4 regions of the Kitasatospora sp. NPDC048365 genome follow, and region 1 is predicted to be linked to each of the others. Evidence: riboswitches for the same ligand, from Rfam matches in the RefSeq annotation. Region 1 holds a riboswitch; each other region holds the start of a gene.
The links. A riboswitch is a leader RNA that binds a small molecule or an ion and turns the genes downstream of it on or off. The one in region 1 is predicted to bind cobalamin.

Region 1 (7,578 bases):
TCGGCCCGGCCGAGGGCGCCGACGGCGGCGAGGCCGTCCAGCATCCAGTCCAGGACCGCGGCGACGTCGGAGGGGACGTACGGGACGTCGATCTGCGGCTCGCGGCAGGTGCCGCGGACCGCGGAGACCGCGGAGGCGGCGTGCGGGACGGGCGAGAGCAGGGAGACGCCGGAGACGTGCCGGCGCTCGTCCAGGCCGCGGCGCAGCATCTCCAGCAGCTCGCTGTCGGGGACCGGGCCGTCGACCAGGTGCAGGAAGGAGAGCAGCTGCGGGGCGAGGTCCACGGCCTGCCCGGCGAGCTGGGCGAAGACGCCGCGCAGCGCGGCGGGCGGGACGGGCGCGAGCAGGGTCCAGGCGTCGAACAGCGCCGACCAGCCGCGGATCACCGCCTCGTCGTCGCGCTCCCAGGCGTGCAGGCGCCAGCCGGGGCCGGCGCCGCCGTCGCGGAGCTCGACCAGGCCGACCAGCAGGGCCTGTCCCCAGGCCTTGGCGGCGGCGCCGACCGTCATCGCGAGGGCGCGGCCGGCCGCGCGGGCGTCGTCGGGGAGGAGTTCGCCGCGCTTGTCGACGTGCTCCAGCTCGCCGGCCCAGCGGGCGACGCGCACGGCGTCGACCAGCATCCGGCGGGCGAGCGGGGCGAGCTCGGCGGGGGCGGGGAAGCCGTCCGGCACCGGCACCCGGCCGCGGCCGGGCTTGGGGGGGACGCGGCGGCGGACGGCACCGGCACCCGGGGCGCCCGGGGCGGCGCCGTCGGCCCGGTTGGCCGTGCCAGGCAGACGGGTCACCGTCGCACCGCTGCTGAGCGGCTGGTGCGAGGCATCACGGTCGCGCGGGTTCCGAGACGTCACGCCGTGCAGTCTTCCCCGTGCACCGGCCTTCTGTCACATCGGATGCCGCACCGTCTCGGGCCGCCGGGCGACGGGCGGCCCGCAGACCGGGCAGAGCAGGGCGAACCGGGCCGGTGCGTACGCTGACCTGGCATGTCCGGATCAGCTCAGAGCAGCGGGGTGAGGAAGCGCCGGAGCGCCTCGGTGTACCGGTCCGGGTCGGCGTTCCACAGCGCCGCGTGCTCCCCGTCCGGGACGGGCTGCAGGCTCACCAGGTCCTCGCGCCGCGCGGCCAGCCGCCGGGCGGCGGCGAACGGCGCGATCGAGTCGGAGGGGCTGTGCAGCAGCAGGGTCGGCGCGTGCAGGTCGCCGCCGGCGGCGAGCCGGGCGAAGCCCGCCAGGTCCACGCCGGTGCGGCCCCGGGCGGCCAGCGCGCCGAGCTCGGCCAGCGCGGCCGGGATGCCCGCCCGGACGGCCTCCCGGCGGACCGAGGCGTCCCAGTCGAGCACCGGGGAGTCCAGCACCAGCCCGCCGATCCGGTCCGCCCAGGCCGAGCGGGCCGCCGTCTGCAGCGCCATGGTCGCGCCCAGCGACCAGCCGTACAGCACCACCCGGCCGGCGCCCCGGTCCAGCGCGTACCGCACGGCCGACTCCACGTCGCGCCACTCGCTCTCGCCGAAGTGGCTCATGCCGTCGGGCGAGGGCGGCGCGCCCGCGTCGCCGCGGTGGGTCACGGTGAGGGTCGGCAGCCGCAGGCCGTGCAGCAGCGGGAGCACCGGCAGCGCCTGGCTCCGGTCGGCGCCCGGGCCGTGCACCAGGACCACCCAGGTGCCGCGGATGCCCGCGGTGTGCCAGGCCGGCATCGGGCCGAGCTCGCCGGTCACGGCGGTGTCGGTGAAGTCCAGGCCGAGCGCGGTGCGCGGGTCGCCGAGGTGGACCCGGGGGGTGAGGTGGACCTCGGTGCCGACCGTGAGGGTGCCGCTGTCCGCGCGCTCCAGCCGGCGGGAGACGCTCTGCACGTCGGTGGAGAGGATCTCGCCGACCACCGCGTGGCCGCCGTCGGCCCACTCCAGGGCGTAGTGGCCGGGGCGGACCGACTCCGGGCTGCGGGTGATGGTGACCCGGCCCGCGCCGAGGTCGTGGACGCGCAGCGACGCGGGGCCGGTCGGTCCGGCGGGGGCGGGCCTGACGACCCGGTCGGAGACCTTGCGCCCGAGCAGCAGGACCGCCGCTCCCGTTCCGACGGCAGCGGCGGCCACGATCGCGGCGGTTCCCCAACGCATAGCGCTCCCCGGTGGGACGGAGGTGGACTGAGTACGGTCACCAGTCCACCCCGTTCGGCGGTGCGCGGCCAGCGGGGGCGGCCGTTGGGGCGTCAGCGGCCCTCCAGCAGCTCCCAGAAGCGGGTCGCCGGCGGCACCTTCGGCGGGGGCGGCGCGGTGGCGCCCCAGTGGGTGGGGACGAGGTACTCGTTCTGCAGGGCCGCCAGCGCGGCCTCCAGCCGGCCGGGCTCGGCCGGGACGATCCGGGCGACCGCGGACAGCTGGGCCTGCCAGCGGCCGTCCACGGCCTGCTTGAGGCGCTGCTCCAGCTCGGCGGTCCGGTCGGTGACCTGCACCAGCTGGCGCAGGCCGAGCCGCAGGGCCTGGGCCAGCGCCCAGGTCTGGTCCTCGTCGCCGCTCCAGGTCCCGGTCTCCTCGGCCTTCCGGTAGGCGGCCAGGGAGATGCCGATCCGCCGGGCGGTCTGCTCCTGCCCGAGCTCCCGGGCCACCCGGTGGTCCCGCAGCGTGGCGGGCGGCACGCCCATCAGGCTGGCGGGCGGGCACCACAGGGCCCGTGCGAGGGCGATGAACTCCTCCTCGGTGGGCCGGATCTGGCCGCTCTCCCAGCCGAGCACGTGGCCGGGCAGCAGGCGGACGCCGTGGGCCGCCATGCCCTCGGCGACCTGGTCCGGGGTCAGGCCGAGGCCGGCGCGGTGCGCACGGGCGGCGGCCGGGGAGAACGGCACCGGGGCGGGGGCGGGCGGCTGTCGACGTCGCATGGCCCGAACGTACGGGCGCCACCGTCGGGCGACCCAGCCGCTGAAGACACGAAGCGCAGGTCACCGCCCCTGCCGGGAACTGGACGATCGTACGGACGCGGGGGGTGCGAACCGGCCGCCTACTCGGAGGTAGTGACGGCGGGTCGGTGTGACCGACCCCTCCGCGGGCTTGGTTGACTGCCGGTCCGACAGCGTGATGGGATCCTTGGGCCATTACGGAGGCATGCAGAGGAAGCCGGTGCGAGTCCGGCGCGGTCCCGCCACTGTCACCGGGGCGCGATGCGCGACCCCGGGAGCCACGACACTCTCGCCTCCGCTCTCGTCGATCCAGGGCGCGGACCCTGAGTGAGGACACGCGCGCATGCGGGCTGCCCCGTACGTGCTGGGCGCCGTCGCGGGCTATCTCGCGGACGCGCGGCTCGGCGATCCCCGGCGCGGCCATCCGGTCGCCCTGTTCGGCGGTGCCGCGTCCCGCCTGGAGCGGGCGCTGTGGCGCGACCACCGGGGAGCCGGCGCGCTCTACACCGCCGCCTGCGTGGGGACGGTCGCGGCCGGCGCGCTGGCCGCCGAGCGGGCCCTGCGGCACCGGCCGGTCGGCCGGGCGGCACTGGCGGCGGGGGCGGCGTTCACGGTGCTCGGCGGGACCTCGCTGACCCGGGAGGCGCGGACCGTCGGCCGGGCCCTGGAGGCGGGTGACCTCGCGGCGGCCCGGGAGCGGCTGCCGCACCTGTGCGGCCGGGACCCGAGCGCGCTGGACGGGCAGCAGATCGCCCGCGCGGTGGTCGAGTCGGTGGCCGAGAACACCGCGGACGCGGTGGTCAACGCCCTGGTCTGGGGCGCGGTCGCGGGCGCGCCGGGCCTGCTGGCGTTCCGGGCGGTCAACACGCTGGACGCGATGGTCGGTCACAAGTCGCCGCGGCACCGCCGGTTCGGCTGGGCCTCCGCCCGCCTGGACGACGTCGCGGGCTGGCCGGGCGCCCGGCTGACCGCGCTGCTGACGGTCGCGGCCGCGCCGTCCCCGGCCGGCGCGTGGCGGGTCTGGCGGCGCGACGGCTCCTCGCACCCGAGCCCGAACGCGGGCCAGGCGGAGTCGGCGTTCGCGGGCGGGCTGGGCGTCCGCCTCGGCGGCACCCTGACGTACGGCACCCGGGTCGAGCACCGGCCGGTGCTCGGCGGGGAGTTGCGGCCGGTGGCGGTCGCGGACATCGAACGGGCCTGCCGGCTGTCCCGGCGGGTCGGCGCTCTGGCGCTGGCGGTCACGGTCGGCGCGCGGGCGCTGCTGAAGGGAGGCGGGCGTGGGTAACGCCCTGCTGGTCGCGGGAACGACCTCGGACGCGGGCAAGAGCGTGGTCACGGCGGGCATCTGCCGCTGGCTGGCCCGGCAGGGCGTGCGGGTGGCCCCGTTCAAGGCACAGAACATGTCGCTGAACTCCTTCGTCACCGCCGACGGCGCGGAGATCGGCCGGGCGCAGGCCATGCAGGCGCAGGCCGCCCGGGTCGAGCCGGAGGCGGCGATGAACCCGGTGCTGCTCAAGCCCGGCGCGGACGCCCGCAGCCAGGTGGTGCTGCTCGGCAGGCCGGTCGCCGAGGTCGGCGCGCTGGACTACCGGGAGCGCAAGCCGTACCTGCTGGAGCGCTCGCTGGAGTGCCTGGCCGACCTGCGCAGCCGGTACGAGGTGGTGATCTGCGAGGGCGCCGGTTCGCCCGCCGAGATCAACCTGCGGGACCGGGACATCGCCAACATGGGTCTGGCCACGGCGGCGAAGCTGCCGGTGGTGGTGGTCGGCGACATCGACCGCGGCGGCGTCTTCGCCGCGATGTACGGGACGCTGGCGCTGCTCTCCGCACAGGACCAGGCGCTGGTGGCGGGCTGGTTCGTCAACAAGTTCCGCGGCGACGCGCGGCTGCTGGCGCCCGGCCTGGAGATGCTGCGCGAGCTGACCGGCCGTCCGGTGCTGGGCACGCTGCCGATGCTGAGCGGCCTGTGGCTGGACGCCGAGGACTCGCTGGACCTCACCACCGTGGTGGCGTCCGGCGCGAGCGCCGGACCGGTCGGCGCGGACGTGCTGCGGGTGGCCGTGGTGCGCTTCCCGCGGCTGTCGAACTTCACCGACCTGGACGCGCTGGCGCAGGAACCGGGCGTGCTGGTCCGCTGGGCGACCCGCCCCGAGGAGCTGGCCGACGCCGACCTGGTGGTGCTGCCCGGCACCCGGGCCACCGTCGCGGACCTGGCGTGGCTGCGCGAGCGCGGCATGGAGGCGCCGCTCAAGGCGCGGGCGGCGGCCGGACGGCCGGTGCTCGGCGTGTGCGGCGGCTACCAGATGCTCGGCCGGGAGATCGTCGACGAGGTGGAGTCCAGGACCGGCGGCGCCGAGGGCCTCGGCCTGCTGCCGACCCGGGTGGTCTTCGGCCGGGAGAAGGTGCTGGCCCGTCCGGTCGGCGAGGCGTACGGGGAGCGGGTCGAGGGGTACGAGATCCACCACGGCGTGGTGACGGTCGACGACTCGGCGGAGGAGGCGTTCCTGGACGGGTGCCGGGTGGGCGCGGTGTGGGGCACGACCTGGCACGGGGCGCTGGAGAACGACGGCTTCCGCCGGGCGTTCCTGCGCGAGGTGGCGGCCGTCTCCGGCCGGGCGTTCGTGCCCGCGCCGGACATCTCCTTCGCCGCCGCCCGCGAGGAGCGCCTCGACCGCCTCGGCGACCTGATCGAGGAGCACGCGGACACCGACGCGCTGTGGAAGCTGATCGAGGGCGGAGCGCCGGCCGGAATGCCGTTCGTGCCGCCAGGAGCCATTGGGGAGTCCGGCAAGTGACCGACGTCCGTTACCCGTTCACCGCGATCGTCGGAATGTCCGACCTGCGGCTGGGCCTACTGCTCAACGCCGTCTCCCCCGCCGTCGGCGGCGTGCTGGTGCGCGGCGAGAAGGGCACCGCGAAGTCCACCATGGTGCGCGCGCTGGCCGGCCTGCTGCCGGAGATCGCCACCGTGCCCGGCTGCCGCTTCGCCTGCGACCCCGCCGCGCCCGACCCGCAGTGCCCCGACGGCCCGCACGACGCGGCCGACGCCGACCTGCGGCCCGCCCAGCTGGTCGAACTGCCGGTCGGCGTCTCCGAGGACCGCGTGGTCGGCTCGCTCGACCTGGAACGCGCGCTCGCCGAGGGCGTCAAGGCGTACGAGCCCGGCCTGCTGGCCAAGGCGCACCGCGGCGTGCTGTACATCGACGAGGTCAACCTGCTCCAGGACCACCTGGTCGACCTGCTGCTGGACGCGGCCGCGATGGGCCGCTCGTACGTCGAGCGCGAGGGCGTCTCGGTGCGGCACGCGGCCCGGTTCCTGCTGGTCGGCACGATGAACCCGGAGGAGGGCGAGCTGCGGCCGCAGCTGCTCGACCGCTTCGGCCTCACCGTGGAGATCGCCGCCACCCGGGACGCCGCCGAGCGCGCCGAGGTGGTCCGCCGCCGGCTCGCCTACGACGCCGACCCGGCCGGCTTCGCCGCGCGGTTCGCAGTGGAGGAGCGGGAATTGGCACAGCGGATCACCGCCGCCCGCGAACTGCTGCCCTCGGTCGAGCTGACCGACGGCGCGCTGCGGCAGATCACCGCGGTCTGCGCCGCGTTCGAGGTGGACGGGCTGCGCGCGGACATCGTGATGGCCCGCACCGCCGTCGCGCTGGCCGCCTGGGCGGGCCGCACCGAGGTGCTGGAGGAGGACGTCCGCAAGGCCGCGCAGCTGGCACTGCCGCACCGGCGGCGGCGCAACCCCTTCGACGCGCCCGGCCTGGACGAGGAGCAGCTGGACCGCACGCTCGCCGAGCACGCCCCCGAGCCCGAGGAGCCGGAGGAAGGCCCCGAGGACGACGGCCCCGGCGACGGCGGCCCCGGGCCCGACGGCGGTGGCCCGGACGGCGGCGCCCCCGAGCCCTCGGACGCCCCGGACGGCTCCGCCGCGGCCGACCCGACCGCACCCACCGAGCCCTCCGCCCCCGGGGACGCCGTGCCGCCGCAGGGACCGGGCGCCGCTCCCAAGGAGACCGCCCCGGTCGCCGCCGGCGACCCGTACCGGACCCGGCTGTTCAAGGTCGACGGCACCGGACGCGGCGCACAGGGCCGCCGCTCCCCCGCCGAGACGGACGCCGGGCACACCATCCGCGCCCGCCGCCCGCAGGGCCGGCTCGCCCGCCTGCACCTGAGCGCCACCCTGCAGGCCGCCGCCCCGCACCAGGTGGCGCGCGGACGCGACGCCCGGGCCCTGGTGCTGCACAAGGACGACTTCCGCGAGCAGGTGCGGCGGGGCAGGGAGTCCAACCTGGTGCTGTTCGTGGTGGACGCCTCCGGTTCGATGGCGGCCCGGCAGCGGATGACCGCCGTCAAGGGCGCCGTGCTCTCCCTGCTGATGGACGCCTACCAGCGCCGCGACAAGATCGGCATGGTGACCTTCCGCGGCACCGGCGCCGACCTGGCGCTCCCGCCCACCTCCTCGGTGGAGGTCGGCGCCGCCCGCCTGGAACAGCTGCCCACCGGCGGGCGCACCCCGCTCGCCGCCGGGCTGCTGCGCGCCCACGAGGTGCTGCGGATCGAGCGGATGCGCGACCCGAACCGCCGCCCGCTGCTGGTCGTCGTCACCGACGGCCGGGCCACCGGCGGCCGCGACGCCCTCGCGCAGTCCCAGCGGGCGGCCGGGCTGCTCGCCGCCCAGGGCATCGCCTCCGT
Region 2 (7,578 bases), on a different contig from region 1:
GCCGCCGGCCGGCCCTGCTGGCGCTGCTGCCCGCGATCGTCGTGGTCGACACCGCCTACCGCCAGCAGTACTCCACCCTGCCGGTCTTCCTCGCCGACCACGGCCACTCCACCGGCGTGTACGGCGCGCTGCTCGCCGTCAACGGCGGCGCGATCCTCTGCCTGGAGATCCCCGCCGCCCTCGCGCTGCGCCGGATCGCCCCGCTGCGGATCATCGGCACCGGGCTGCTGCTCGTCGGCGCCGGCTTCTCGGTCCTGGCCGGAGCCGCCTCGGTGGCCGCCGCCGCGGCCATGATGCTGCTGGTCACCCTCGGCGAGATCCTCTACAAGACCCCGGCCACCGCGTACGTCGCCGACTGCGCGCCCGAGGGCTACCAGGGCCGCTTCCAGAGCCTGTACGCCGGCGCCTCGATCAGCGGCAGCGTGCTCGCCCCGCCGCTCGGCGCCGCGCTGTACGACCACGCGCCCGGCCTGCTGTGGCCGGTCTGCGGCGCGCTGGCCGCGCTGGCGGGCATCGCCGTGCTCGGCGCCGGGCGGCTGCGGGCCGGCGGGAATGCCCAGGCCGACCCGGCGGTTGAGGCGAAGGTGGAAACGGTTCCCGTTTCCTGAAACACCGCGAACGAGGAGGACCCCATGGCCGCCAGCGACCTGCGCCCCGTCGTCAAGCTCCGCTCCACCGCCGGGACGGGCTACACCTACGTCACCCGCAAGAGCCGCCGCAACGACCCCGACCGGCTCACCCTCCGCAAGTACGACCCGGTCGCCGGCCGGCACGTCGACTTCCGCGAGGAGCGCTGACGCCGCACAACTACACCAGCCAGTCCGCCGTGGCGGGGAAGCCGGGGCCGCCCTGGGCCTTGATCCGGGCGGCCTCGGCCGCGGACACCGCGCGGTCGAAGACCTGCACGTGCCCGACCGCCCCGGCCCACGGCTCGGCCCAGGCACCCCCGCGCCGGCCCCGGCCGAGCTCCAGCGGCCCGCCGCCGGTCGGCCCGGCCGCCAGCTTGGCCGAACCCGCCGCCGTACCGTTCACGTACAACGTGACCGTGCGCTGCCCCGCGTCGTACGCCGCCGTCAGCAGCGTGAACTCCCCCGTGACGGCGGCGCCCGGTACGGCCGCCCGCGCCGTCGCGGCGTCCGCCGCCCCCGGCCCGGTCTGCACCCGGAAGACCCACGCCTTCTGACCGCCCGCGTCCTCCCGGCCCAGCGCGAACACCGAGGCGGCGCCGTCGCCCTGGCTGACCGCGGTCCGCGACCCCGACGCGGCGTCGTTCACCACCCACGCGGAGACGGTGAAGCTCCGCGAGGTGTCCACCACCGCGCCCAGCGCCTGCGCGTACGAGCCGGCCGTGCCCCGGCCGCCGAACACCCAGCCGCCCGGCACCTGCTTCACCGTGGCGTCCGGGCCCAGCGTCAGGTTGCTCCCGCCGGTGTGATCGACGATCAGCCGAGGCCGCACCGGACGCCTCCAGGGCCGGCGCCACGTCCAGCGCCGACGACCCGTCGATCAACAGTCCCCCACCCGAACATCCGAACCCACCGGTGGTCGGCGGTCAGGCCGGGGGCGGGACGAGCACGACCAGGGTGAGGCGGACCGGGTCGGTGCCGGTGTTGCGGTAGGCGTGGGCGGTGCCGGCCTCGTAGGAGGCGGTGGAGCCGGCCGGGACGAGGTGGTCGCGGCCGTCGAGGGTGAGGGTAAGGACGCCCTCGTCGACCCGGGCGATCTCGACGGTGCCGGGCGGGTGGGGGTCGGAGGTGTGGCCCTCGCCGGGGTTGAGGCGCCAGGTCCAGAGTTCGAGCGGGCCGGGGGCCTCGATGCCGTTGAGCAGGGTGCCACTGCCGCCGTCGGGGCCGGTCCAGAGCTGGACGGCGTCCTCGGCGGGGACGATCCGCACGGTGGAGGTCTCGTCGTAGTCGAGCAGCCGGGCGATGGAGACCCCGAGCGCGTCGGCGAGCCGGACGACGGTGCCGACGCTCGGGTTGGTGCGGGCCTGTTCGATCTGGACGACCATGCCGCGGCTGACGCCGGAGCGGGCGGCGAGCGCGTCCAGGGTGTGGCCGCGCTCGGTGCGCAGGCGCTTGAGGTTACGGGCGAGGGCCTGGGTGACGAGGTCGGGGTCCGGCACGGCGCAGTATCAGCCTCAGTTCAAAATATTGGCTCGGAAAGTTCAGCAGAGTGAACTACCCTTGCCCTTGCAAGCAGAGTCCACCTGACTGTACTGCGGAGTCCACCATGCTGTCCCGAATCGTCGCGCACCCGTGAGCGCCGCCCTCGCCCTCACCGCCAGCCTGCTCTGGGGTGTGGCCGACTACGGCGGCGGCGCACTGACCAGGCGCCTGCCGGCCCTCACCGTGGTGGTGGTCTCGCAGACGGCCGCCGCGGTCCTCCTCACGGGCGCCGTCCTCGCCACCGGCGGCCTCACCGACCTCTCGCCCAAGCTGTGGTTCGCCGTCGCCGCGGGCGTGATCGGCCCGTTCGCACTGCTCGCCTTCTACCGGGCACTGGCCCTCGGCCCGATGGGCGTGGTCTCGCCGCTGGCCACCATCGGCGTGGCGGTGCCGATCGGCGTCGGGCTGTTCCTCGGCGAGCGCCCGGGCGCGGTCCAGGCGGCGGGCATCGCGGTGGCGCTGGCCGGCGTGGCCCTGGCCGGCGGACCGCAGCGCGGCGGCGGAGGCATCGGCCGGGAGGCGCTGCTGCTCACCCTGGGCGCGGCGATGGCCTTCGGCGCCGTGCTGGCGCTGATCGCGCACGGCTCCAGCGGCGGCGGGCTGCTGCTGACACTGTGCGTGCAGCGGCTGTGCAACGCCGCGGTCGGGGCCGGGATGCTGGCGTACGCGGCCCGGCGGCGACGCGAGCCGCTCGGGCTGGCGGACGCCCGGCGCAGCCTGGCGGCACTGACCGCGGTGGGCCTCGCGGACGTGGCGGCGAACGGCGCGTTCTCGGCCGCCTCGCACCGCGGTTCGGCGGCGGTGGCGGCGGTCCTCGCCTCGCTGTACCCGGTGGTGACCGCGCTGATGGCGCGCGGCCTGCTGAAGGAGCGGCTGCGCCGGGTGCAGGTGGTCGGCGCCGGCCTGGCGGTCGCCGGGACGCTGCTGCTCGCCGCGGGTTGACGCGCGCCCGGGAGCCGCCGCTGGAAGGATTCTGCGGAGCGGGACCACTCCTACGCGACCACTCCTGCGCGACCGCTCCTGCGAGGTGAGTCCGATGCCGAAGTTCCTGATCATGGTCCATGCGACCCAGGCCGACTACGACGCGATGACCGGCAGTCCGACCCCCGGGTACCCGGCCTGGGACCGGGAGACGCTGACCGCGACGGTCGAGCACATGGACGGGATCAACCGGGAGCTGTCCGAGGCCGGCGAGCTGGTGGACGCCCGGGGCCTGGCCGAGCCGGCCCGCGCGGTCGTGGTCACCGCCGGTCCGGACGGGTCACCGGCCGTCTCCGACCGCCCCTACGGCGTGGACCGGCCGGTGCTCGCCGGCTACTGGGTGATCGAGTGCGCGGGCCCCGACCGCGCGGTGGAGATCGCCCGGCGCGCGTACGCCGCCCCGATGCCCGAGGGCAGCACGCCGACCGACGTGGTGGTCTGCCCGATCGAGGACGAGCCGCCGGGGATGTGACCGCCCGCGGGGCGGGCCGGGAGACGGACCGGCGCCGGGCCCTCCCCCCACGGGAGCCCGGCGCCGGAGACTGTGCGCGGCCGACGGTCCGTCAGCCGCGGGCCGTCCAGCGCTGTTCCACCCGGGCGAGGCGCCAGTAGCCGATCGCCGCCGCCCAGACCACCACGAACAGGCCGACGATCGCGAAGCCCACGTTGTCCAGGCTCAGTCCGGCGATCCAGCCGGTCACCGGGTCGGTCAGGTCCAGCTTCTCGTGCAGCACCGCGACCAGTTCGATGGTGCCGATCACGAACGCCACCGCGATCGACAGGCCGGTGATGGTCAGGTTGTAGAACACCTTGCGGACCGGGTTGGAGAACGCCCACTGGTAGGCGAAGTTCATGAAGGTGCCGTCCAGGGTGTCGAACAGGCTCATCCCGGCGGCGAACAGCAGCGGCAGGCAGACGATCGCGTACCAGGGCAGGCCGGCCGCCGCGCCCGAGCCCGCCATCACCATCAGCGTCACCTCGGTGGCGGTGTCGAAGCCCAGGCCCAGCACCATGCCGACCGGAAACATCTGCCCCGGGCGGGTGATCGAGCGGGTCGCCCGGCCGAGGATCCGGTTCATCAGGCCGCGCGACTCCAGGTGCTTCTCCAGCTCCTTCTCGTCGTACGTGCCCTCGCGCATCTTCCGGAACACCCGCAGGATGCCGGTCAGCGCGGCCAGGTTCAGCGCGGCGATCAGGTACAGGAAGACGCCCGACGCGGTGGTGCCGACGGTGCCCAGCACCTGGTGGGTGGTGGACTCGTCGTCCATCAGCACGCCCGCGAGCTGGGCGCCGCCGGCCACCAGGGCCGCCATGAGCACCACCATCGAGGAGTGCCCGAGGGCGAACCAGAAGCCCACCGACACCGGCCGCTTGCCGTCCGCCATCAGCTTGCGGGTGGTGTTGTCGATCACCGCGATGTGGTCCGCGTCGAAGGCGTGCCGCATGCCCAGGGTGTACGCGGTGATGCCGAGGCCCACCCCGAACACCTGGGTGCCGACCTCGTAGCGCTCCGGCACCACCAGCAGGAACAGGGTGCCGAAGGCCGCCAGGTGCATCAGCACGATGACGGCCATCAGACCGGCCGTGCGGACGGTGTCCTCGCGGCGCCAGCGGAAGGACGGAAGGGCACCGGCCGCGGCGGGCACGGCGGTTTCGGGCAGGCTCATCTGCGGGTCACGCTCCAGCACCTCGTGGAATCACTTCGTGAGCTGCCGTGGCCGGTCTCCTGGCTGACGGGGTGCTGAGCGCCCGTACCCCGCCTTCCCAGGCGCGGTGCGCCCAGTGGCAGATGAGGGGTACGGACATTCCCCGATCACAGTGGCGAGGGCCGCTCCGGTCTTGCACCGGTCTTCCCGAACACCACGGCTGGACCACCCTAGAGCTGACGGTTCGACGGCTGCAAGCCTGCACAGCTGCGCAGGTGTGACGGGTGGCGAAGATCACCACCGGGCCGCCTGCGAGAATGCCCCCATGCACCTCGTACCGGCCGACCGCGCCGCCCACCGGCCCATCGACGGCCACCGGGTGTGCGAGGCGATCGCCGCGATCGGCGACGCCGAGCACGTCCGGTCCTGGGCCGAGCGCTTCTCCCTGCTCGCCGACCCCGGGCGGCTCTCGCTGCTGCTCGCCCTGCACGAGACCGGCCCGCTCGCCGTCACCGACCTCGCCATCGCCACCGGCATGCGCGACCCGGCGGTCTCCCAGGCGCTGCGGCTGCTGCGGGCCGCCGGGATGGTCGTCGGCGAGCGGGACGGGCGGGTGGTGCGCTACCGGCTGGTCGACCTCGCCGTCGCCGAGGTGCTCGCGCACGGCGTCCTGGGCGAACGGGACTGATCTCTACTCCCGAGTAGCTGTATTCGGACAGTCTTTCTTGTCATGTCATCAGAAGGACGCCCGGATCCCCCATGCTCTCCTCGGCGGTTGCCCGGCGGAAAACCCCGCCACCGCCCGGTACCTGACGAGGAGACACCCGTGACCGTACGCCGCGCCATCGCCGCCGGACTGCTCACCGCAACCGCCCTCGCCCTCACCCTGGTCCCCGGCACCACCGCCGAGGCCGCCGGGACCGGCGACCTGCCGTTCGGCTCCGCGACCACGGTCGGCCTGCACAACACCTACGACCCCGCCGCCTTCCCGTACCTCGCCCAGGGCCTCGACACCGGCACCGGCATGATCGAGCTCGACGCCTGGACCGACACCGTCACCACCGAGTGGAAGGTCAGCCACTCCAACCCGCTCGGCAACGCCAACAACTGCGTCACCGCCACCACGCCCGCCCAGCTCTACACCGGCGGCGCCAACAAGAACCTGGAGACCTGCCTCGACGACGTCCGGGTCTGGCTCGGCGCCCACCCCACCGGCGGCCCCCTCGTCATCAAGCTCGAACTCAAGGGCGGATTCGCCGCCAACCGCGGCATGGGCCCCGCCCAGCTGGACTCGCTGATCGCCGCCCACCTCGGCTCCACCGCCTTCCGCCCCGCCGACCTGCTCGCCAAGCCCGGCGGCGGCGCCTACGCCACCCTCGACGACGCCGCCCGGGCCGGCAACTGGCCCAGCCGCACCGCCCTCGCCGGCCGCGCCCTGGTCTACGTCATCCCGGGCTCTTTCGAGGAGGGCAACCCCTTCGACACCCTGCACACCGACGTCGAGTACGGCCGCCACCTGCGCGACCTCTCGGCCGCCGGAAAGATCGGCCAGGCCCAGGTCTTCCCCGCCTACCACGGCGCCACCGGCGGCGACCCGCGCTCGGTCTACGAGGCCAACGTCCGCCCGTGGTTCGTCGTCTTCGACGGCGACGCCGCCGCGTACACCGCCATCGACACCTCCTGGTACGACACCCGGCACTACCTGCTCACCATGACCGACGCGCAGAACGTCGCCCCCGCCATCAGCGGCACCACCCCCACCGCCGACCAGGCCACCGCCCGCACCCGGCAGCTCGCCGGCGCCCACGCCTCCATCGTCTCCAGCGACTGGCGCTCGCTGCCGACCGTCCAGTCCCTGGTCCTGCCCCGCGGCTGACCCCGCGTCACCGGGGTCCTGGGGGGGGGGGGGGGGGGGGGGGGGGGGGGGGGGGGGGGCGCCGCCGCCGCCCCCCGCCCCCGGGGGGGGGGGGGGCCCGCGGGGGGCCCCCCCCCCCCGGGACCGGCCGTACCCGGACGACGATGGCGGGATGGACCAGAGCATCCGGATACACCGCCTCGACCTCGGGTACTTCGTCCGCCCCTCCTCCGAGACCGGCGGCCCGCACCCCCGCGTCGAGCCCGCGCTCGGCTACGCCGTCCGCCACCCCGACGGCGTCGTCCTCTTCGACACCGGCATCGGCGACGCCGGCCCGGAGACCGACGCCCACTACCGCCCCCGCCGCCGCCCGCTCGACACCGCCCTCGCGGACGCCGGCCTCACCCGCGACGACATCACCCTGATCGTCAACTGCCACCTGCACTTCGACCACTGCGGCGGCAACCCGCTCTTCCCCGGCGTCCCGATCCTCGTCCAAGCCGTCGAACTGGCCACCGCCCGCCGCGGCGGCTACACCGCCGACCACCTCGTCGACTTCCCCGGCGCCACCTACCGCGAGCTCCACGGCGAGGCCGAACCCCTCCCCGGCCTGCGCGTCCTCCCCACCCCCGGCCACACCGACGGCCACCAGTCCCTCGCCGTCACCACCCCCGCCGGCACCCACGTCCTCGCCGGCCAGGCCCACGACACCGCCACCGAGTACGCCGCCGCCCACCTCGCCCGCCGGGCCGCCCTGGCCGGCCTCGAACCGCCCCTCCCGCCCCACCCCGCCTGGCACGACCGGCTCGCCGAACTCGCACCGCAACGCGTCCACTTCGCCCACGACCACTGCGTCTGGGAGCCCTGAGCCCGACGGCAGACCGTCTCAGCCGCGGCGGACCTGCGCGGGGCGGTGGGTGTAGTGCGG
Region 3 (7,578 bases), on a different contig from region 1:
TGCTGGAGATGCTGACCAAGGCGGCGATCGAGAAGGAGCACCCGGCGGAGGCGGCGCGGCGCCGCAAGATGGGCGAGCTGTACTACCGGCCGCCGGGCGGGGAGTCCTGGCTGGACGTGGCGCTGCGGGTGCGCAGCGTGCTGCGGGACGTCTGCGAGGAGGAGGCCGGCCGGCCGGTCCTGCTGGTCGCGCACGACTGCACCGTGCTGATGCTGCGGCACGTCCTCGACCGCCTCTCCGAGCCCGACCTGCTGGCCCTGCCGCCGGTCGCCAACTGCTCCACCAGCCTCTGGCGCCCGCAGGCCGGCCGCCTCCTCCCCGACGGCTGGAACGGCACCGGTCACCTCTGAGCGCTCGCGCGGACGCGCTCAGACGCCCGCGAAGGCCCTCCGGTAGGCCTGCGGGGTGGTGCCGAGGCGGCGGCCGAAGTGGTGGCGGAGCGTGGCGGCGTTGCCGAAGCCGCTGCGGGTGGCGATCGCGTCGATCGGCTCGGCGGTGGACTCCAGCAGCCGCTGGGCGTGCAGGATGCGCTGCCCGGTGAGCCAGCGGTGCGGGGTGGTGCCGGTCTCCTGCTGGAAGCGGCGGGCGAAGGTGCGCGGCGACATGTGGGCGAGGGCGGCCAGCCGGTCGACGGTGGTCTCCTCGTCGAGGTGCCGGCGCATCCATTCGAGCACCGGGCCGAGCGACTCGCCGTCCGCCTCGGGCAGCGGCCGGTTGATGAACTGGGCCTGGCCGCCGTCCCGGTGCGGAGCGACCACCATCCGCCGGGCGATGCCGCGGGCGACCTCGGCGCCCTGCACCTTGCGGACCAGGTGCAGGCAGGCGTCGATCCCGGCGGCCGTGCCGGCGGAGGTGATCACCGGGTCGTCGTCGACGTAGAGCACGTCGGGCTCGACGGTGGTGAGCGGGAAGCGCCGGGCCATGGTCTCGGCGTGCTTCCAGTGGGTGGTGGAGCGCCGGCCGTCGAGCAGCCCGGCGGCGCCGAGCAGGAAGCTGCCGCTGCAGATGGAGAGCAGGTACGCGCCGCGGTCGTGGGCCGCGCGCAGCGCCTCCAGCAGCGGCTCCGGGTAGCTGTCGCGGACCCCGGTGGCGGTGGCGACGACCAGGTCGGCCTGCGCGATCCGCTCGGGGCCGTGCGGGACGTCGACGGTGAAGCCGGCGTGGGTGCGCATCGGGCCGGGCCGGTCGCCGACCAGGGCGAAGTCGTAGACCGGCAGGCCCTCCTCGCCGCGGTCGAGGCCGAAGACCTCGCAGGCGACCCCGAGCTCGAAGGGGTGGACCTCTTCCAGGACCACGGCGACGACGTTCTTCAGCATGGCTCCAGGATGCCGTTGGCAGGATCTTTCGGCAAGCGTGCGTTTCTGCCACTCGCGAGGCGGTCGGCGCGCCGGGAGAGTGGAGGCATGACCTCAGCGCTCGCCCTGATGGGCATCATCGGCTTCTTCGGACTGCTCGGCGCCCTGGTCGGCCGCGACCTGGAGCGCACCGGCCGGCACGGGCGGGACAACTGGCACCGCCCGGGCGGCTACCCGGTGGACCCGGCCCTCCCCGACCGGCTGCACGGCCCTTCCGGCAGACTGTCCGGATGGACACCGTCATCCGCCGCGCCCGCCCCGAGGACCTCGTCGCCGCAGGTGACGTCACCGTCGAGGCGTTCGTCGGCGACGGCCACACCCCTGCGGACGGCGACTACGTCCGGCTCCTCCGGGACACCGGCCGGCGCAGCGCGGAGGCCGAGCTCCTCGTCGCGGTCGACGCCGCGGACGGGAGAGTGCTCGGCTGCGTGACCTTCGCGGTCGGCGGCACCGAGTGGGCCGACATCGCCCGGCCCGAGGAGGGCGAGATCCGGATGCTCGCGGTCGGCGCGGCCGCCCGCGGGCGCGGGGTCGGCGAGGCGCTGGTGCGGGCGGCGATGGACCGCAGCCGCGAGCTGGGGCTGGCCGGGATGGCGTTCTCCACCCGGCCCGCGATGACCGCCGCGCACCGCCTGTACGAGCGCCTGGGCTTCGTCCGGACCCCTTCCCGGGACTGGGAGCCGCGCCCCGGAATCGACCTCCTGGTGTACGCGTTGGCCTTCTGACGGGTCGTAGGGTGGCTCCGCGCGACCGCACGGACACCGCACGGACACGACACGCCGCCACTACATCTGGGGCTTCCAGCTCCGCACGCCACTACATGTATGCTCACTCTCGCTGTCGAACGCAGGGGAACCCGGTGCGAGTCCGGGACTGCCCCGCAACGGTGAGCGGGCTCGGCGTACCCCGGCCCGCACAGTCCGAGGACCTGCCGACGGTGTGCACACGGCTTCCCCGCAGACGCCTCGGTGCACAGCTGTGCCGTCCGGGCCTCGTGGGCGGGCCGGGGGTGGATCTTCGCGCGCTTGAAGCGTTTCGGCGCGCTCTCCTCCCCTGCCTGTGCGCGCGTCCGGGCTCGTACCGTCCGCTGCCGCCACAGGAGAGAGTGCGCCTTGACCGTCGCTGCCTCAGTCACCCTGCCCGCCCAGGGATCCGCCGACGCCTTCACCGACCCCGGTGCGGCGCTGCTTCGGCTGCTCACCGACCGCAGCACCGACCTCCCCCAGGTGGACCCCGGCCACGTCGCCGCCGCCGCGCTGCGCGGCCGCCACGCCGGTTCGGACTTCGCCGAGCTGCGCGGGCTGGCCGTGGAGGCCGCCGCGTCGATGATCGCCGAGGACCCCCAGTACTCGAAGCTCGCGGCCCGCCTGCTCGCCCTGGAGATCCAGGACGAGGCGGTCTCCCAGGGTGCCGTCTCCTTCGCCGCCTCGATCGCCGTCGGCCACGCCGAGGGCCTGATCGGCGACGTCACCGCGGCCTTCGTCGCGAAGCACGCGGACGTCTTCGACGCGCTCGTCGACCTGCAGGGCGACGACCGCTTCGAGTACTTCGGCCTGCGCACCGTGCAGTCCCGGTACCTGCTGCGCCACCCGATCACCCGCAAGGTGGTCGAGACCCCGCAGCACTTCCTGCTCCGCGTGGCGGCGGGCCTGGCGGTCGGCGACACCGAGCAGTCGGTCGCCGAGGTGGCCGAGCTCTACACCCTGATGAGCCGCCTGGAGTACCTGACCAGCTCCCCGACGCTGTTCAACTCCGGCACCAAGCACCCGCAGATGTCCTCCTGCTACCTGCTGGACTCGCCGCTGGACAACCTGGACTCGATCTACAACCGCTACGCGCAGATCGCCCGGCTGTCCAAGCACGCCGGCGGCATCGGCCTGTCCTACTCCCGGATCCGCTCGCGCGGTTCGCTGATCCGCGGCACCAACGGCCAGTCCAACGGCATCGTGCCGTTCCTGCGCACCCTGGACGCCTCGGTCGCCGCCGTCAACCAGGGCGGCCGCCGCAAGGGCGCGGCCTGTGTCTACCTGGAGACCTGGCACGCGGACATCGAGGAGTTCCTGGAGCTGCGCGACAACACCGGCGAGGAGGCCCGCCGGACCCACAACCTCAACCTGGCGCACTGGATCCCGGACGAGTTCATGCGCCGGGTCAACGCCGACCAGGAGTGGTCGCTGTTCTCCCCCGCCGACGTCCCCGAGCTGGTCGACCTGTGGGGCGCCGACTTCGACGAGGCGTACCGCAAGGCCGAGCAGGCCGGCAAGGCCGTCCGCACCATCCCGGCGCAGACCCTGTACGCCCGGATGATGCGCACCCTGGCGCAGACCGGCAACGGCTGGATGACCTTCAAGGACGCCTCCAACCGGGCCGCCAACCAGACCGCGCTGCCGGGCCGCACGGTGCACTCCTCCAACCTGTGCACCGAGATCCTGGAGGTCACCGACGACTCCGAGACCGCGGTCTGCAACCTCGGCTCGGTCAACCTCGGTGCCCACGTCGCCGCCGGCGCCACCGCCGCCGACCTGGTGAACGCGATGGACTGGGACCGCCTGGACGCCACCGTGCGCACCGCGGTGACCTTCCTCGACCGGGTCATCGACATCAACTTCTACCCGACCACCGAGGCCGGCACCTCCAACTCCCGCTGGCGCCCGGTGGGCCTGGGCGTGATGGGCCTGCAGGACGTCTTCTTCCAGCTGCGGATCGACTTCGACTCCGCCGAGGCGAAGACCCTCTCCACGCTGATCTCCGAGCGCATCATGCTCACCGCCTACGAGCGCTCCGCGGACCTGGCCGAGCAGTTCGGCCGCCACGAGGCGTACGGCGAGACCCGCGCCGCCCGCGGCGAGCTGCACATCGACCACTTCCCGACCGCCGCCCCGCAGTGGGCCGGTCGCTGGGACGCGCTGCGCGCCCGGATCGCCACCACCGGCCTGCGCAACTCGCTGCTGCTGGCGATCGCGCCGACCGCGACCATCGCCTCGATCGCCGGCGTCTACGAGTGCATCGAGCCGCAGGTCTCCAACCTGTTCAAGCGCGAGACGCTGTCCGGCGAGTTCCTCCAGGTCAACCCGTACCTGGTGCGCGAGCTCAAGGAGCTCGGCGTCTGGGACCAGCAGACCCGGGACGCGCTGCGCGACGCCAACGGCTCCGTCCAGGAGCTGAACTGGCTGCCGCAGGAGGTCCGCTCGCTGTACCGCACGGCGTGGGAGCTGCCCCAGCGCGCGCTGATCGACCTGGCCGCGGCCCGGATGCCGTACATCGACCAGAGCCAGTCGCTGAACCTCTTCATGGCGGCGCCGACCATCGGCAAGCTCAGCTCGATGTACGCCTACGCGTGGAAGGTCGGTCTGAAGACCACCTACTACCTGCGCTCGCGCCCGGCCACCCGGATCGCCCAGGCTGCCTCCGGCGCCGCCCGCACCGCCGCGCCGCAGCCCGTGAACACCCCGACCCTCTCCCAGGAGGAGCAGGACGCCATCGCCTGCTCCCTGGAGAACCCCGAGTCCTGCGAGGCCTGCCAGTAATGAGCACCGAGAACCGCAAGATGCTGCTCGACCCGGGCTTCGAGCTGACCCTCCGTCCGATGCGCTACCCGTCGTTCTACGACCGGTACCGGGACGCGATCAAGAACACCTGGACCGTCGAGGAGGTGGACCTGCACTCCGACGTCGCCGACCTCGCCAAGCTCAGCGAGGGCGAGCGGCACATGATCGGCCGGCTGGTCGCCTTCTTCGCGACCGGTGACTCGATCGTCGCCAACAACGTGGTGCTGAGCCTCTACAAGCACATCAACTCCCCGGAGGCGCGGCTGTACCTGTCGCGCCAGCTGTTCGAGGAGGCCGTGCACGTCCAGTTCTACCTGACGCTGCTCGACACCTACCTGCCCGACCCGGAGGACCGCAACGCGGCCTTCGCCGCGGTGGAGAACATCCCCTCCATCCACCAGAAGGCGCAGTTCTGCTTCAAGTACATGAACGCGGTCGACCACATCGACTCGCTGCAGACCAAGGAGGACCGCCGCGCGTTCCTCCTGAACCTGATCTGCTTCGCGGCCTGCGTCGAGGGCCTGTTCTTCTACGGCGCCTTCGCGTACGTGTACTGGTTCCGCAGCCGCGGCCTGCTGCACGGCCTGGCCACCGGCACCAACTGGGTGTTCCGTGACGAGTCCATGCACATGGACTTCGCGTTCTCGGTGGTGGACACCGTCCGCGAGGAGGAGCCCGACCTCTTCGACGACCAGATGGCCAAGCAGGTCACCGAGATGCTGGAGGAGGCCGTCGAGGCCGAGCTCCAGTTCGCCCGCGACCTGTGCGGCGAGGGCCTGCCCGGCATGAACACCGAGTCGATGCGCGAGTACCTGCAGGCGGTGGCCGACCAGCGCCTGGCCCGCCTCGGCCTGCCGATCCGCTACGGCTCGAGCAACCCCTTCGGGTTCATGGAGCTGCAGAACGTCCAGGAGCTGACCAACTTCTTCGAGCGCCGGGTCTCCGCGTACCAGGTCGCCGTCGAGGGCTCGGTCTCCTTCGACGACGACTTCTAGGCCGGACAGCACGCAGGGCCGCCCCCGACCCGGGGGCGGCCCTGCGCGTACCGACGGCCCGTCAGTCGTTCGGCACGGTCGCGTACTTGGGCGTGCCCTCGGCCATCTGCCGGAGCGCGTCCTTGCGGTCGCGCTTGGACAGCCGGTCGATGTACAGGTAGCCGTACAGGTGGTCGGTCTCGTGCTGCAGGCAGCGCGCGAAGAAGCCGCTGCCCTCGACCCGGATCGGGTTGCCGTCCTTGTCCTGGCCGGTGACCGCGGCGTGGTCGGGGCGGGCCAGCTCCTGGTAGGCGGTGGGCACCGACAGGCAGCCCTCCTGCGAGTCGTCCAGGGTGCGGCGGCCGGCCGGCAGGTCCTCCAGCACCGGGTTGACCACGTGGCCGATGTGGCGCACGCCCTCGTCGTCCGGGCAGTCGTAGACGAAGACCTTCAGGTCGACGCCGATCTGGTTGGCCGCCAGGCCCACGCCCTCGGCCGCGTACATCGACTGGAACATGTCGTCGATCAGCTCGGACAGCCCGGCGTCGAACTCGGTCACCGTCTTCGTCTCACGGTGCAGCACCGGGTTGCCGACCACGGTGATCGGGCGCGCGGTGCCCCTGCTGAGGTCCGGCTCCTGACCGACCACCTTCTGGACCTGGGTCTCGTCGTGCTCGTGGTCGTGCTCGTGGTCGTGCTCGTCCGCCATGCCTCAATCCGCTCCGTGTCGATCCACTCGGGGTGTACCGGTCCAGCCTACGGGGCGGATCAGCACACTTCCTCGAGATCCCGGTACGCCCGGGTGGCCGGGGACGCCGCCACCCAGCGGTCCAGCAGGGTGCGCACCAGCGAGGCGGGCGCGGCGATCCCGCACTCCCGCTCGACCAGCCAGGACATCCCGGCGCCCGCCTGGCTCAGGTGGCTCAGGTGCCCGGGGTGCAGCGGATCGCCGTCGTCGTGCGGGTCGTGGTGCGCGGTGTGGCCGTCGTCGATCGCCATCCGGCTCTCCGAGCAGGCCCGGCACAGCAGCCGCACCGAGGACGTCCAGTCCTCCGCCGCGTACCCGGCGTCCGCGACCAGCCGCTCCAGCGCGTCCCGGTCGCCGGCGGTCGCCGCCTGCAGCAGCACCACCCAGGTCGGCACCGGCGAGGGCGCCCACAGCTCGATCTCGTCGAAGACCGGGTACGCCACCCCGTCCGCGACCCGCTCGCCGTGCGGGGCGCCGTCGTGCAGCACCACCTCGCCCCAGCGGCGGCCGGAGGACGGCAGCGGGATCGACAGCACCTCGATCCGGGCCGGGTCCAGCCGCCGGCCCCACACCACCTCGGACTCACCGTCCGGGGACAGCCGCACCGGCGTGGTGCCCAGGTCCAGCTCGATCGGGCCGTCCGCGCCGACCGCCGCGCCGGGCAGCCGCAGGCCGTACGCCTGCCAGGCCCGGCGGGCCAGCGGCCAGTCCTGCAGGGCGGTCGCGGTGATGCCGAGGTTCCACCAGTCCGGGGCGCCGTGCTGGCGGTCGAGCAGCGCGACCGCGCGCAGCCCCGCGCTGCGGGCCTGCTCCCAGTCCCGGCGGAACTTGTGCAGCAGGGCCAGGTTGAACCAGGAGTCGGACAGCCACGGCTCCAGGTCGGCCGCCATCACCAGCAGCGCCCCCGCGTCCTCGTACCGGCCGTCGCCGATCAGCGTGAAGGCCCGGTCGGT
Region 4 (7,578 bases), on a different contig from region 1:
CGGCGGGGTCGCCGAGCCGGGGTGCGGCGCCGTCGCCGGGCAGCAGCAGGACCTGGTCGGCGTACTGGACGACGCGTTCCAGCCGGTGCTCGGACATCAGCACGGTGGTGCCGAGGTCGTGCACCAGCCGCTGCAGGACGGCGAGGACCTCCTCCGCGGCGCCGGGGTCGAGCGCGGAGGTCGGCTCGTCGAGCACCAGGACCTTCGGGTGGACGGTGAGCACCGAGCCGATCGCGACCCGCTGCCGCTGGCCGCCGGAGAGGGTGCTGAGGGCGCGGCCGCGGAGTTCGGCGAGGCCGAGCAGGTCGAGGGTCTCCTCGACGCGGCGCCGCATCACGGCCGGTGCGAGGCCCAGGGATTCCATGCCGTAGGCGAGTTCGTCCTCGACGGTGTCGGTGACGAAGTGCGCGGCCGGGTCCTGGCCCACGGTGCCGACCAGGTCGGCGAGTTCGCGGGGCCGGTGGGTGCGGGTGTCGCGGCCGTCGACGGTGACCCGGCCGTGCAGGGTGCCGCCGGTGAAGTGCGGGACCAGCCCGTTGACCGTTCCGAGGAGGGTGGACTTGCCGCAGCCGGACGGGCCGACCAACAGGCACAGTTCGCCCTCGGGGACGGTGAAGTGGACGTCGCGCAGGGCCGGCGCGTCGGCGTCGGCGTACTGGACGGAGACCTGGTCGAAGACGATCACCGGCTGCTCCGGGGTGGGTCGGGGGCGACGAGGGCGGGCAGCAGCCCGATCAGTACGGCAGCGGCCGCCGGGAGCGGGAGCTGCGGGGCGGTGAGCGGCACCACGGACGGGCTGAACGCCTCGGGGTGGCGTCCGGCGAGCAGGATCAGCAGTCCGGCCACCGCGAGTCCGGAGCCGGCGGTCAGCCATTCGGGCAGGGCCCAGGGGTCGGGCCGGTAGCGGGTCCTGACGGAGCGTCGGCCGCCGAGTGCCAGTCCGCCGGCCGCCGCCGCGACGCCGGCCAGCAGCAGCGGTACGGCCCAGGCCGTCCGTCCGCCGGCGCCGAGCAGGCCGTACGTGGCGCTGCACACGGCGAGCAGGCCGAGCAGGGTGAGTGCTCCGGCGGTGCGGACGATGCGGCGCGGGACGTCGGCGGTGCGGCCGAATCCGCGCGAGTCCATCGCCGCGGCGAGGCCGACCGAGCGTTCCAACGCGCCTTCCAGCACCGGGAGTCCGACGGCGAGGACAGCACGGACGCCGCGGTCCTCGCGGCCGCGCAGCCGGCGGGCGGCCCGCAGCCGGCGGATGTCGGCGACCAGGTTCGGCGCGAAAGTGGTCGCCACCACGGCGGCCACCCCGACCTCGTAGAGCGCCCCGGGCAGGCAGCGCAGCAGCCGGGCCGGGGAGGCGAGGGCGTTGGCGGCGCCCACGCACAGCAGCAGGACGGCCAGCTTCAGGCCCTCGTAGCAGGCGAACAGGACGCCCTCGACGGCCACCGGTCCGCCGAGCCGCACGCCCTGCGCCCAGGCGGGGAGCGGGAGATGGGGGAGGGTGACCAGCACGTGGGTGCCGCCCACCGGCGACCCGAGGACCACCGCGAACGCCAGCCGCAGCCCGAGCACCACCAGGCCGATCCGCAGGAACGCCCCGTAGGAGCGGGCCCACGGCGCGTCGCTGCGCCGGGCCGCGACCACGTACCCGGCGACCGCCGCGATCAGGAGCAGCAGCACCGGATTGGTGGTGCGGGACGCGCCGGCGGCCAGCCCGAGCGCCCACAGCCACCACGCACCGGGGTGCAGCAGGCGGGGGCCGAGGCGGCGGGCGGGGGGCGATGGCATGGTGGTGGGTCTCTTCCCTGGCTCTTCCCTGACTCTTCCCTGGATCTTCCCGGGTCAGCGGCGGCGGCGGGCCTGCCAGACGGCGCCGGCGGCGAGTGCCGCGACCAGCGCGCCGCCCGCCACCAGGCCGAGCGACGGGCCGTCGTCGGCGGGTGCGCCGCCGGCTGCCGGGGCCGCCGGTGCGGCGACGGTGTCGGCGCAGCCCGCGCGGGGGTATCCGGCGATGGCGCAGAGCACGCCCGCGGAGTCGTAGCGCAGCGGCGGGGCGACGGCGGCGAGCACGTCGGCGGAGGAGGCGGCGGCCGGGACGGCGGCGCACGCGGTGCGCGGCGCGGGCGGTTGCTCGCCGCCGGGGGCGTCGGCGGCGGTGCCGAAGTCCAGCACCACGGCGACCCGCTTGCGGCCCGCGGCGGGCGGGGTGTCGGCGCAGATCGCGGTGAACTCGCCGGTGGCGGTGGGCCGGGCGGCGTCCTGGCCACCGTCCGGGCTCACCGCGAAGCGCCAGCCGTCCACCGCGCCGTCGGCCGGGACGAACCCGGCCGGACCGACCTGCTGGTACGCCCACGCGGAGCCGGACCACTTCCAGAACGACCAGTACCGGTACCCGGCCGCCTGCGCGCCGGGCGCGACGGCGACCAGCGCGGCCACCAGCGCGACGAGCACCGCGAGAAGCAGGGCGACGAGCGGCGCGGCCGCCGGCGCCGGCCGGAGGGCCGGCGCCGGGGTGGTGCGGGCGGTCACTTGGCGCCGTTGCGGGTGGTGCGGCGGCGGTTGAGGCTGAGCAGCAGGCCGCCGCCGACGCCGACGAGGAGGCCGACGCCGATCATCCAGCCGGCCGAGAAGCCGCCGTTCTCGTCGGGCTCGGTGATGCCGGAGCCGGGGGCCTTGGTGGCGTCCGGCTCGTTGGCGGCCTTCGCGGCGGCGGCCGCCGGGACGGAGGCGGGCTTCGGGCCGGCGTCGATCAGCAGCTGCACCATGTTGGTGCCGCCGAAGTTGTACGGGTCGAGCTTGGTGGCGCGGGCGACCAGCAGCAGGGTCGCGGCGGCGGCCGGGTCGGTGCCGTTCTTGCCCTGCGCGGCCCAGGCGTAGCCGTTGCCGGCCAGCCAGTCGGCGGCGCTGGCGGCCTCCTTGGCGTGCCCGGCCTGGACCAGGCTGAGCACCGCCCACGAGGTGGCGTTGAAGTCCGGGCCGGGGGTGGCGCCGGGGGTGTCCAGGAGCAGGCGCTGGCCGCCCGCGGCGAGCTTCGCGGTGAGGTACGCGGCCGCGGCCGACGCCGAGTCGGCGCGGGCCACGGTGCCGGCGGCCGCACCGTCGGCGCAGGTCAGCGGCTTGGCCGGGGCGTCGGCGCGGTTGTCGGCGGTGACCGGGAGGCGGCCGCCGGCGGCGGCGAGCGCGGCCTGCGAGGAGGCGAGGACGTTGGCGGTCAGCGGGCTGCCGGCGACCGGCTGGTAGGCGAACGCGCCGCGCTGGTCGGCGGGGGAGGCGCAGCCGAGCTGGAAGCCGGCCAGGCCGTCGTACGCGCTGTGGCCGTCGCGGGCGACGCCCGCCGGGTCGGCGCCGGCGGCGAGCAGCGCGGAGACGGCGAGCGCGGTGGAGTCGGTGTCGCCGGGGCTGCCCGGGTTGTAGGACCAGGTGCCGTCGGTGTTCTGGTTGGCCTTGAACCACTGCACGGCCTTGGCGACCGGCTCGGTGTGGCCGCCGAGGGCGACGAGTGCCTGGACGGCGACGGCGGTGGCGTTGGAGTCCTCGGTCTTCGGGTCGCAGGCGGTGGCGGTGTCGGCCCGGAAGGACGGCCAGCCGCCGTCCGCGCACTGCTGACCGAGCAGCCAGCCGACGGCGGACTCGGCGGGCACGACCTCGTTCTGCTTCAGCGCAGTCAGGGCCAGCGACTGCCGCCACACGCCGTCGTAGCCGGGGTCGCCCTTGCCGTACAGCCCGGCCGGTACGGCGGCCGGCGCCGGCGTGGTGGCGGTGCTCGGGGCGGTGCTCGGGGAGGAGGCGGGGGCACTCGGCGTGGCGGAGGCGGACTCAGCCAGGGCGGGGGCGGCGGCGGTGCCGGCCAGCAGCAGCCCGGCCAGGACGGCGGAGCCCAGACGGGCAGGGGTGATCATGGAGAGGGTGCCTTTCGGTGAGCGGTGGCAGCGGCCCGGGAGCACCGGGCCACCCGTAGACCACGACGGAGACGGCCGCTCGCCCTCCGCCGGGCAGTCCGACTGCGCCGCCGGGTGGGCGGCTCACGGTTGCGGGTCAGCGCCGGATTCGCACCGGCTTCCCCCTGGCGGAGAGCGGATGAAGTTGTTGTCGCGCCAGGCACTCTAACCGCCCCGCCGTCCCCCGCCGGAAACTGGAACCTGTTCCTGTCCGTTCCCGCGGCCGCCCGGAGCGGTCAGCCGGCCGTGAGCAGCCGGGCCGCGGTGTGCAGGTCGGCGCGGACCTCCTGGAGCGAGGCGCGCCCGCACAGCCAGGCCAGCAGGGTGGCGTGCCAGGTGTGCCCGATCACCCGCAGCGCGGCCTGCTGGTCGGCGCTGGGCGGGCCGGGCAGCCGGGCGGCCTCCAGGACGATCGCCGAGGTCAGCCCGGACACCTCGTCCACCTCGCTGCTCAGCGAGCGGTCGGCGAAGGACAGGGCCCGCACCATCGCCTCCGCCAGCCTCGGCTCGCGCTGCAGCGCGTGGAAGGCGGCGGTGAGCGCCTCGGCGACCCGGGTGGCCGGGTCCTCGCCGGTCGGCGGGTGGCGGCGGACCTGTTCGTGCAGGTGGAGCAGTTGTTCGCGCATCACCGCGACCAGCAGGTGCACCTTGGACGGGAAGTACCGGTACAGCGTGCCGAGCGCCACCTCGGCGTCCTCGGCGACCTCGCGCATCTGGACCGCCTCGTACCCGCCGCGGGCCGCCAGCGCGGTCGAGGCGCGCAGGATCCGGCGCCGCCGCTCCGCCTGACGCGGAGTGAGCGGACCGTCGGCGACGGTGGTCGAGGTCAAGGCGGCCCCCTGGAACGGCAGTCCGGACGAAGCGGTCTGTGGAAGAGTTCCCGGCGTGGCGTGAATCACCTGCCCTGGCTCGGGACAGCAAGCTACGGCCCGGTAATCTTCGAGGACTCTCGTCGTTCACCCCGTGGACGACAGGAGGCCAGCACCACCCGTGAAACGTGATCTACTTTACCGGCCGTCGCCGGTCCCGGTGAGTAGGGATAAGGGGCCCCAGGATGACCGCGCAGCCGCCGCCGTCTCTCCGCATCGCCCTGCTCTCCTACCGCGGCGACCCGTTCTGCGGCGGCCAGGGCGTCTACGTCCGCCACCTCTCCCGGGAGCTCGCGAACCTCGGCCACCACGTGGACGTGATCGGCGCCCAGCCGTACCCGGTGCTGGACCCGGTCGAGGGCACCGGCTCGGTCCGCCTGGTCGAACTGCCGAGCCTGGACCTCTACCGCTCGGACGACCCGTTCCGCACCCCGGCCGCCGGCGAGTTCCGCGGCCCGGTGGACCTGCTGGAGTTCGCCACCATGCGCACCGGCGGCTTCCCCGAACCGCTGACCTTCTCGCTGCGCGCCCGCCGCTACCTGGCCCGGCACAAGGGCCGCTACGACGTCGTCCACGACAACCAGACCCTCGGCTACGGCCTGCTCGGCCTGGAGCGCCACGGCTTCCCGCTGGTCACCACCGTGCACCACCCGATCACCGTGGACCGCCGGCTGGAGATCGCGGCCGCCGGCACCCGGCTGGAGCGGCTCGGCAAGCGCCGCTGGTACGCCTTCACCCGGATGCAGAAGCGGGTCGCCGGCCGGCTCGACCACATCATCACCGTCTCCGCCAGCTCCAAGGCGGAGATCGCCGAGGACCTCGGCGCCGCGCCCGGCGCGATCTCGGTGGTGCCGATCGGCGCCGACACCCGCCTGTGGTCCCCCTCGGACGCGGTCGCGGTGGTCCCCGGACGGATCGTCACCACCTCCAGCGCCGACGTCCCGCTGAAGGGCCTGGTCCACCTGGTCGAGGCGCTCGCCAAGGTCCGCACCGAGCGGGACGCGCACCTGGTGGTGGTCGGCAAGCCGCAGCGCGGCGAGGGCCCGGTCGCCGACGCGGTGCGCCGCTTCGGCCTGGAGCCGCACATCGAGTTCCGCACCGGCCTGAGCGACACCGAACTGGTCGACCTGTACCGCTCCGCCGAGGTGGCCTGCGTGCCCTCGCTGTACGAGGGCTTCTCGCTGCCCGCCGCCGAGGCGATGGCCACCGCCACCCCGCTGGTCGCCACCACCGGCGGCGCCATCCCCGAGGTGGCCGGCCCGGACGGCGAGACCTGCCTGGCGGTGCCGCCCGGCGACGCGGGCGCGCTGGCCGGCGCGCTCGGCCGCCTGCTCGACGACCCCGAGCTGCGCGCCCGCCTCGGCGCCGCCGGACGCGAGCGGGTGCTCGCCCGGTTCACCTGGCGCCGCGCCGCCGAACTGACCGCCGAGCGCTACCGTGCCGCCATCGCCACCGGCGCCGGGCAGCGCGCCCGCTCCGGCCCCGGCTGGCGCTACGTCGGCTGAGCGGACCGGCGCCCGTCGGGCCGTCGACCCGCGCTCCGTCACCCACGCTCCGTCATCCACGCTCTGTCATCCACCCTCCGCAGGACCCGAAGCAGCAACGAATGGGAGCCCAGCAGTGCTGACCGTCGACTTCTCCCGCTTCCCGCTCGCCCCAGGCGATCGGGTGCTCGACCTGGGCTGCGGCGGCGGCCGGCACGCGTTCGAGTGCTACCGGCGCGGCGCGAACGTGGTCGCCCTCGACCAGAACGCCGAGGAGATCGCCGAGGTCCGCAAGTGGTTCGCCGCCATGGAGCAGGCCGGCGAGGCCCCGGCCGGTGCCAGCGCGGTGGCGATGGAGGGCGACGCGCTCAACCTGCCGTTCGACGACGACACCTTCGACAAGATCATCATCTCCGAGGTGATGGAGCACATCCCCGACGACAAGGGCGTGCTCGCCGAGATGGTCCGGGTGCTCAAGCCCGGCGGCCTGCTCGCCGTCACCGTGCCCCGCTACCTGCCCGAGAAGATCTGCTGGGCGCTCTCCGACGAGTACCACGAGGTCGAGGGCGGCCACATCCGGATCTACAAGGGCGACGAGCTGGTGGAGAAGGTCCGCGGCGCCGGCCTGGAGCCGTACGGCACCCACCACGCGCACGCCCTGCACTCCCCGTACTGGTGGATCAAGTGCGCGGTCGGCGTCAACAACGACAAGGCACTGCCGGTCAAGGCCTACCACCAGCTGCTGGTCTGGGACATCGTCGGCACCCCGGTGATCAGCAGGATCACCAAGGCCGCCGAGAAGGCGCTCAACCCGGTGATCGGCAAGTCCTTCGTGGTGTACGCCTCCAAGCCGCGGACCGGCGAGTGACGGCCGCGATCCCGGAGGCGCTGCTGCTGGACGGCGTCCTCGACGCCGAGCAGGCCGCCGCCACCGTGCGCACCATCCTCGCCGACCAGCGGCCGGACGGCGCCATCCCGTGGTTCACCGGCGGGCACCTCGACCCCTGGGACCACACCGAGGCCGCGATGGCCCTCGACACCGCCGGCCGGCACGACGCCGCCGAGGCCGCCTACCGCTGGCTCACCGAGAACCAGAACCCCGACGGCTCCTGGTACGCCGGCTACACCCACCCCGCCGACGGCGGCCCGGTGGTGGTCAGCAACAGCGCCAAGGAGACCAACTTCTGCGCGTACGTCGCGGTCGGCGCCTGGCACCACCACCTCTCCACCGGCGACGACACCTTCCTCGAATGGATCTGGCCCACGGTCCGCCGCGCGCTGGACTTCGTGGTC

Region 2: it holds a riboswitch for cobalamin, as region 1 does, so the genes downstream of both, ACGFX4_RS25175 (HoxN/HupN/NixA family nickel/cobalt transporter) here and ACGFX4_RS22060 (cobalamin biosynthesis protein) in region 1, are expected to answer to the same signal.
Region 3: it holds a riboswitch for cobalamin, as region 1 does, so the genes downstream of both, ACGFX4_RS00800 (ribonucleoside-diphosphate reductase subunit alpha) here and ACGFX4_RS22060 (cobalamin biosynthesis protein) in region 1, are expected to answer to the same signal.
Region 4: it holds a riboswitch for cobalamin, as region 1 does, so the genes downstream of both, ACGFX4_RS12895 (prenyltransferase/squalene oxidase repeat-containing protein) here and ACGFX4_RS22060 (cobalamin biosynthesis protein) in region 1, are expected to answer to the same signal.

The regions. Positions count from the first base shown of each region.
Region 1 is NZ_JBICYJ010000021.1:72,168-79,745, reverse strand. Features, by position in the region: gene ACGFX4_RS22075 (hypothetical protein) at 1-848, opposite strand, end outside; gene ACGFX4_RS22070 (alpha/beta hydrolase) at 995-2,110, opposite strand; gene ACGFX4_RS22065 (transcriptional regulator) at 2,203-2,868, opposite strand; cobalamin riboswitch at 3,057-3,196, shown strand; gene ACGFX4_RS22060 (cobalamin biosynthesis protein) at 3,230-4,171, shown strand; gene ACGFX4_RS22055 (cobyric acid synthase) at 4,164-5,681, shown strand; gene ACGFX4_RS22050 (putative cobaltochelatase) at 5,717-7,578, shown strand, end outside.
Region 2 is NZ_JBICYJ010000026.1:56,419-63,996, forward strand. Features, by position in the region: gene ACGFX4_RS25145 (MFS transporter) at 1-608, shown strand, start outside; gene rpmG (50S ribosomal protein L33) at 633-797, shown strand; gene ACGFX4_RS25155 (LamG domain-containing protein) at 808-1,458, opposite strand; gene ACGFX4_RS25160 (XRE family transcriptional regulator) at 1,553-2,125, opposite strand; gene ACGFX4_RS25165 (EamA family transporter) at 2,259-3,110, shown strand; gene ACGFX4_RS25170 (YciI family protein) at 3,205-3,621, shown strand; gene ACGFX4_RS25175 (HoxN/HupN/NixA family nickel/cobalt transporter) at 3,713-4,816, opposite strand; cobalamin riboswitch at 4,848-5,040, opposite strand; gene ACGFX4_RS25180 (ArsR/SmtB family transcription factor) at 5,121-5,483, shown strand; gene ACGFX4_RS25185 (phosphatidylinositol-specific phospholipase C domain-containing protein) at 5,622-6,671, shown strand; gene ACGFX4_RS25190 (N-acyl homoserine lactonase family protein) at 6,823-7,518, shown strand; gene ACGFX4_RS25195 (hypothetical protein) at 7,537-7,578, opposite strand, start outside.
Region 3 is NZ_JBICYJ010000001.1:169,315-176,892, reverse strand. Features, by position in the region: gene ACGFX4_RS00815 (histidine phosphatase family protein) at 1-350, shown strand, start outside; gene ACGFX4_RS00810 (helix-turn-helix domain-containing protein) at 369-1,316, opposite strand; gene ACGFX4_RS00805 (GNAT family N-acetyltransferase) at 1,586-2,080, shown strand; cobalamin riboswitch at 2,163-2,306, shown strand; gene ACGFX4_RS00800 (ribonucleoside-diphosphate reductase subunit alpha) at 2,468-4,882, shown strand; gene ACGFX4_RS00795 (ribonucleotide-diphosphate reductase subunit beta) at 4,882-5,898, shown strand; gene def (peptide deformylase) at 5,960-6,586, opposite strand; gene ACGFX4_RS00785 (tetratricopeptide repeat protein) at 6,646-7,578, opposite strand, start outside.
Region 4 is NZ_JBICYJ010000010.1:118,696-126,273, forward strand. Features, by position in the region: gene ACGFX4_RS12880 (ATP-binding cassette domain-containing protein) at 1-685, opposite strand, end outside; gene ACGFX4_RS12885 (energy-coupling factor transporter transmembrane protein EcfT) at 682-1,782, opposite strand; gene ACGFX4_RS12890 (SCO2322 family protein) at 1,837-2,523, opposite strand; gene ACGFX4_RS12895 (prenyltransferase/squalene oxidase repeat-containing protein) at 2,520-3,893, opposite strand; cobalamin riboswitch at 3,964-4,087, opposite strand; gene ACGFX4_RS12900 (TetR family transcriptional regulator) at 4,169-4,762, opposite strand; gene ACGFX4_RS12905 (glycosyltransferase family 4 protein) at 4,987-6,306, shown strand; gene ACGFX4_RS12910 (class I SAM-dependent methyltransferase) at 6,422-7,153, shown strand; gene ACGFX4_RS12915 (prenyltransferase/squalene oxidase repeat-containing protein) at 7,150-7,578, shown strand, end outside.